Youhaiella tibetensis: one gene and its partner. Each later gene encodes a partner of the first gene's protein in a complex. Links are inferred from orthologs where the notes say so. Each region holds a gene or a part of one and is shown in the gene's direction. Other genes may lie near its edges.

The links. Proteins that work in one complex are often made in the same cells at the same time.
Region 2: the proteins of groL (region 1) and metK are in contact, whole or in part, in a cryo-EM structure (PDB 8P4O), measured with the Escherichia coli proteins. The link is inferred for Youhaiella tibetensis from one-to-one orthologs.

What each region holds. Positions count from the first base shown.
Region 1 is NZ_CP041690.1:971,379-974,473, reverse strand. Bases 36-2,915 are described here. They hold groL (chaperonin GroEL), read left to right. Parts: upstream 36-595; coding sequence 596-2,236; downstream 2,237-2,915. Other genes in these bases: FNA67_RS04710 (DUF2798 domain-containing protein), read right to left, coding at 2,639-2,860; FNA67_RS04715 (YlcI/YnfO family protein), read left to right, coding at 2,355-2,534; FNA67_RS04725 (co-chaperone GroES), read left to right, coding at 263-550; FNA67_RS04730 (hypothetical protein), read right to left, coding at 36-79. Also shown: more of FNA67_RS04730, read right to left, coding at 1-35.
Region 2 is NZ_CP041690.1:4,370,928-4,374,107, reverse strand. Bases 215-3,179 are described here. They hold metK (methionine adenosyltransferase), read left to right. Parts: upstream 215-1,048; coding sequence 1,049-2,311; downstream 2,312-3,179. Other genes in these bases: trmB (tRNA (guanosine(46)-N7)-methyltransferase TrmB), read left to right, coding at 2,394-3,104; lnt (apolipoprotein N-acyltransferase), read left to right, coding at 215-925. In the rest of the region: more of lnt, read left to right, coding at 1-214. UniProt on the Escherichia coli protein: Catalyzes the formation of S-adenosylmethionine (AdoMet) from methionine and ATP.

The sequences.
Region 1 (3,095 bases):
CCCATTTCCACTGCGTGTTGAGACCCGCGCCGCCGGTGCGGCGGAGACGGATGTCGGAATTTTTTGCTTGTTCGCTCATGGCCCCTTATCTCCCATTCGCGGCGCACTGGAAACACCGGTTTCAAGCTCCCGTCACAATCCCGCGACCTTGACTCCCTAAAACCGCCCTCCTATATCCCCGGTCAGCTTGCTAGCACTCTCGATGCTGGAGTGCTAACAGGCTTCAGATTTGCATCACCGTAAGGTCTCAAAAGGAGCGAACATGAGCTTCCGTCCCCTGCACGACCGCGTGGTCGTCCGGCGCGTCGACAGCGAGGAAAAAACCGCTGGCGGCATCATCATCCCCGACACCGCCAAGGAAAAGCCCTCCGAGGGCATCATCGAGTCCGTTGGACCCGGTGCGCGCGACGAAAGCGGCAAGATCGTTGCCCTGGACGTCAAGGCCGGTGACCGCGTGCTCTTCGGCAAGTGGAGCGGCACCGAGGTCAAGATCGACGGCAAGGATCTGTTGATCATGAAGGAATCCGACATCCTGGGCATCATCGGCTAAGGCCGGACCCAGCCGTTCAACGCTTATTTTTGAGGAGCGCCAGACATGGCTGCCAAAGAAGTAAAATTCTCCACCGATGCCCGCGAGCGCATGCTGCGCGGCGTCAACACCCTCGCCAATGCGGTGAAGGTGACCCTCGGCCCCAAGGGTCGTAACGTCGTTATCGAAAAGTCGTTCGGCGCCCCGCGCATCACCAAGGACGGCGTCACCGTCGCCAAGGAAATCGAACTGGAAGACAAGTTCGAGAACCTGGGCGCCCAGCTCCTGCGCTCGGTTGCTTCCAAGACCAACGACATCGCCGGTGACGGCACCACCACGGCCACCGTTCTCGGCCAGGCCATCGTCGTCGAAGGCGTCAAGGCCGTCGCCGCTGGCTTCAACCCGATGGATCTGAAGCGCGGCATCGACATGGCCGTCGAGGAAGTCGTCGGCAGCCTCAAGGCCCAGGCCAAGAAGATCAATTCTTCGGCTGAAGTCGCCCAGGTCGGCACCATCTCGGCCAACGGCGAGTCCTCGATCGGCGACCAGATCGCCGAGGCCATGCAGAAGGTCGGCAACGAGGGTGTGATCACCGTCGAGGAAGCCAAGACCGCCGAGACCGAGCTCGAAGTCGTCGAAGGCATGCAGTTCGACCGCGGGTACCTCTCGCCCTACTTCGTGACCAACACCGAGAAGATGACCGCCGTCCTCGAAGACGCCGTGATCCTTCTCCACGAGAAGAAGCTCTCGAACCTGCAGACCATCCTGCCGCTGCTCGAAGCCGTCGTGCAGTCGCAGCGTCCGCTGCTGATCATCGCCGAAGACATCGAAGGCGAGGCTCTTGCAACTCTCGTCGTCAACCGTCTGCGCGGTGGCCTCAAGGTCGCTGCCGTCAAGGCCCCGGGCTTTGGTGACCGCCGCAAGGCCATGCTCGAAGACATCGCCATCCTCACCGGTGGCCAGGTGATCTCCGAAGATCTCGGCATCAAGCTCGAGAACGTGACCATCGACATGCTCGGCACCGCCAAGCGCGTCGAGATCACCAAGGAAAACACCACGATCGTGGATGGCGCCGGCGCTGCCGAAGACATCCAGGGCCGCGTTGCCCAGATCAAGGCGCAGATCGAGGAAACCACCTCGGACTACGACAAGGAAAAGCTGCAGGAACGCCTGGCCAAGCTCGCCGGCGGTGTTGCGGTGATCAAGGTCGGCGGCGCCACGGAAGTGGAAGTCAAGGAGCGCAAGGATCGCGTCGATGACGCCCTGAACGCTACCCGCGCTGCCGTCGAAGAAGGCATCGTTCCGGGCGGCGGCGTGGCTCTGCTGCGCGCTTCGTCCAACCTCAAGGTCAAGGGTGCCAACGCTGATCAGGACGCCGGCATCGCCATCGTCCGCCGCGCCCTCCAGGAACCCGTCCGTCAGATCGCCAGCAATGCCGGCGCTGAAGGTTCGGTCGTGGTTGCCAAGATCCTCGAGAACGCCTCGGTTTCGTTCGGCTACAACGCCGCGACCGACCAGTATGGCGATCTCGTCCAGCTCGGCGTCATCGACCCGGTCAAGGTCGTGCGCACGGCTCTCCAGGACGCGGCTTCGGTCGCTTCGCTCCTGATCACCACCGAGGCGCTCATTGCCGAGCTGCCCAAGGAAGCTGCTCCGGCCATGCCGGGCGGCGGTGGCATGGGCGGCATGGGCGGCATGGACTTCTAAGAAGTCCGGCCGGCACCAGCCGACTAGAACACCTGACCTTTCCCAAGGTCACGAACGGGAGGGCGGTCCACCAGGGCCGCCCTTTCCCGTTTTGGGCAGCTGATGGCACCCCACCCTCGTGATTTCTCCCAAACGACTTGCAGCCATTCCACTGGTCCGCGACCTGGGCTCGACCACGCGCATCAACGTCTCGCTCGATCTCGGTCTGCTCGAGGCCATCGACGCAGAAGCGCGCGAGCGCGGCCAGACGCGCTCGGCCTTTATCGCCTCCGCTGTCCGCAAGGAACTTCAGCACTAGGCAGCGCAGTCGCCCCAACAGGTCCCCCTCCCCCCTTGTCGAGGTGAAGAGCGCGTCAGCAAACGCCAAGCGCCGATGGGAACGAGGCTGGGGCCGGTCGTCCCTCAGGCCCTCGCCGGCGGGAACACCCTGTGCGCGATGGCAAACGCCACCTTGCCCACGACCAGCGACAGACAGAACGCCACCGGCCAGGCGATGACGAAGTTATGCAGCCAGGCTTGCGGCCATTGCGGGCTCACTCCCAGCGCGAGCAGGCTGAAAAAGCCGGTCATGATGGTCGCCATCAGGAAGCTGATGATGAGTTGCGCAAGAAGAAGAGTTTTCATTTCGGTCCGTTCTCCATGGGGCGAGGATGGAGAATGACCCGGGCCATCGGCCCGCCAGACACCATCCTCATTGAGGGTGATGCCCGGGATCGCCCATTGGGGGGCGACAAGAACTCGCTGATGCGAGGGCCGGGAGTAACCAACCGGCCGCTTCTTTTTCGGCTCGCGTCTGGTAGAGGCCGCGCCGTCCGCCGTCAATCGGGGTGGGCACGTTGTCACCGCTCAAAACGCTCTG
Region 2 (3,180 bases), 3.4 Mb from region 1 along the record:
CGGGTGGGGCAATTACCGGCTCAACAGCACCCAGGTCGCCGAACGCACCGATATCAAGCTGCGCCTCATCCAGCCGGTGGTCTACGAGCACTCGGACTGGAGCCGGGCGGTGCCGGCCGACGTCATCACGCGCCTGCTCGACCTCTCGGCGACCCGTACCAGCCCGTCCGATCCCGGCCTCGAAGGGGTGACGCACCTGGTCTGGCCGGAATCGTCCCTGCCCTTCTTCATGTCGCAATATCCAGAGGCCCTGGCGCGCATCGCGCGGGCGCTGCCGCCCGACGTGACGCTGCTGACCGGGGCGCCGCGCGAGGACTACGAGAATGGCGGGCCCGGCTATAATTCCATCCTCGCCATCAATTCGGACGGCGAGATCGTAGCCTCCTACGACAAGTCGCACCTGGTGCCCTTCGGCGAATACCTGCCCTATGCCGATTTCTTCTCGCAGTTCGGCATCCGCCAGTTCGTGCCCGGCGCCAATGGCTGGGCGGCGGGTGACGGCCGCCGGCTGATGAGCCTGCCCGGCACGCCGGACTTCCTCGCCGTCATCTGCTACGAGGCCATCTTCTCGGGAGACCTGGGCGCCGATATCGGAAAGGCCCAGTTCATCTTCAACATCACCAACGATGCCTGGTTCGACGGCTCGATCGGACCGGCCCAGCATGCCCACCATGCGCGCGTGCGGGCAGTCGAAGAAGGCCTGCCGCTGGTGCGCGCGGCCAATTCGGGGCTCACCTTCCTCACCGATCCGCTCGGTCGCGTGACGGCCAGCCTGGCGCCCCAGCAGGTGGGGCTGCTCGACGTCGTGCCGAGCCAACGGCTTGCCGGAACGCCGTTTTCGCAGGTGCGCTACGGGCCCTTCCTCATTGCGCTGCTGGCCGGGCTCGCCATCGCCTGGCTCTCCTCGCGTCGCGGCAGGGCATAGCCTTCCGGGCAGCGCCATATAGGCATATAAAGATTTCCTTATGTCCGCCTTGCAAGAGGCGGCAAGGACGCCTACAACCAGCCAGCCCGTGGGAACTTCGGGCGCTTAACAAAGGCTTTGACCGTGTCACGTTCCAACTACCTGTTCACCTCCGAATCCGTTTCCGAAGGCCACCCGGACAAGGTTTGCGACCGCATCTCGGACGAGATCGTCGACCTGGTGTTCCGCGAGGCCAAGAAGGCCGGCATGGACCCCTCCGCCGTGCGCATCGCCTGCGAGACCCTGGCCACGACCAACCGCGTCGTGATTGCCGGTGAGGTCCGCGTGCCCGATACGCTGCTCAAGAAGGACAAGGAGGGCAATCTCCTCCATGACGCGTCGGGCGCCCCGGTGGTCAACCCCTCCAAATTCCGCTCCGTCGCCCGCAAGGCCATCAAGGCCATCGGCTACGAGCAGTCCGGCTTCCACTGGAAGACCGCCAAGATCGACGTGCTGCTGCACGGCCAGTCGGCCGATATCGCTGTGGGCGTGGATGCGGCGGGCAACAAGGACGAAGGCGCGGGTGACCAGGGCATCATGTTCGGCTACGCCACCCGCGAAACGCCCGAACTTCTCCCTGCCCCGATCTACTACGCCCACAAAATCCTCGAGACCCTGGCCACGGCCCGCAAGAATGGCGATGGCGAAGCGGTCAAGCTCGGCCCCGATGCCAAGAGCCAGGTCACGGTCAAGTACGAGGACGGCAAGCCCGTCGGGGTCACCCAGATCGTGCTCTCGACCCAGCACCTGGATGCCAAGCTGTCCTCGGCCGACGTGCGCAAGATCGTCGAGCCCTATATCCGCTCGGCCCTGCCCGAAGGCTGGATCAGCGACGCAACGGTCTGGCACGTCAACCCGACCGGCAAGTTCGTGGTGGGCGGGCCCGATGGCGATGCGGGCCTGACCGGCCGCAAGATCATCGTGGATACCTATGGCGGCGCGGCCCCGCATGGCGGCGGCGCCTTCTCGGGCAAGGATCCGACCAAGGTCGACCGTTCGGCCGCCTATGCGGCGCGCTACCTCGCCAAGAACGTGGTGGCGGCGGGCCTGGCCGATCGCGCCACGATCCAGCTCTCCTACGCCATCGGCGTGGCCAAGCCGCTCTCGGTCTATGTGGACCTGCACGGCACCGGCAAGGTCGAGGAAGCGACGCTCGAAAAGATCTTCCTCGAGGGCGATATCGTGAACCTGACGCCGCGCGGCATCCGGACCCATCTCGACCTCAACAAGCCGATCTACGCCAAGACCGCCGCCTATGGCCATTTCGGGCGCAAGGCCGGTCGCGACGGGAGCTTCTCCTGGGAGCGGGTGGACCTAGTGCCCAAGCTCAAGGCCGCTGTGCGCTAAGCGGAAACTCGCTTTCCCTTTACATTCGGCCGTCATTGCCCGTAGTGGGCGGTGACGGCCGAACTGCTTTTAGAATTGTGACGTGACCCCAAGACAGAACCCCCTCAACGCCGCCGGCGAGCCGCGCGCCTTCTTCGGACGCCGCTCGGGCAAGCGCCTGCATCGCGGGCACGACGTGCTGTTCCGCGAATTGCTGCCGGAGCTGGCCATTTCGCTGCCGGAAGGCGTTCTGGACCCGAGGGCGCTGTTCGAGAATCCCAAAAGACTGACGCTCGAGATCGGATATGGCGGGGGTGAACACCTGGCGCGGCAGGCGCGCACGCACCCCGAGGACGCCTATATCGGCTGCGAGGTGTTTACCGGCGGCATCGCCAAGCTGCTGCAGGCGATCGACGAAGAGGAGATCGGCAATGTGCGCCTCTTCACCGACGATGCGCTCAAGCTGCTGCAGAAGCTGCCGGACGCCTCGCTCGACGAGGTCTACCTGCTCTACCCCGACCCCTGGCCCAAGACGCGCCACCACAAGCGCCGCTTCGTCTCCCCGCTGACGCTGGCCGAGCTGGCGCGCACCATCAGGCCGGGCGGAAAATTCAACTTCGCCACCGATATCGAGGATTACGCCGACTGGACGCTGGCGCACATCCTGCGCGCGCCGGGCTTCGTGTTCGAACCGGGCAAGCCGGGGAGCTGGCACGAGCCCTATCCTGGCTGGGAGCCGACCCGCTACGAGCAGAAGGCGCGACGCGAAGGACGGCTCAAGTCGTTCTACCTGACCTTCGAGCGGCGCGACTGATCCTTTTGGCTTCGCAGCGACGAAGGCCGGGGAAGTGCGGAGGTGGCGGCGCGCGATGGCGCGGATTCGTTCGAAA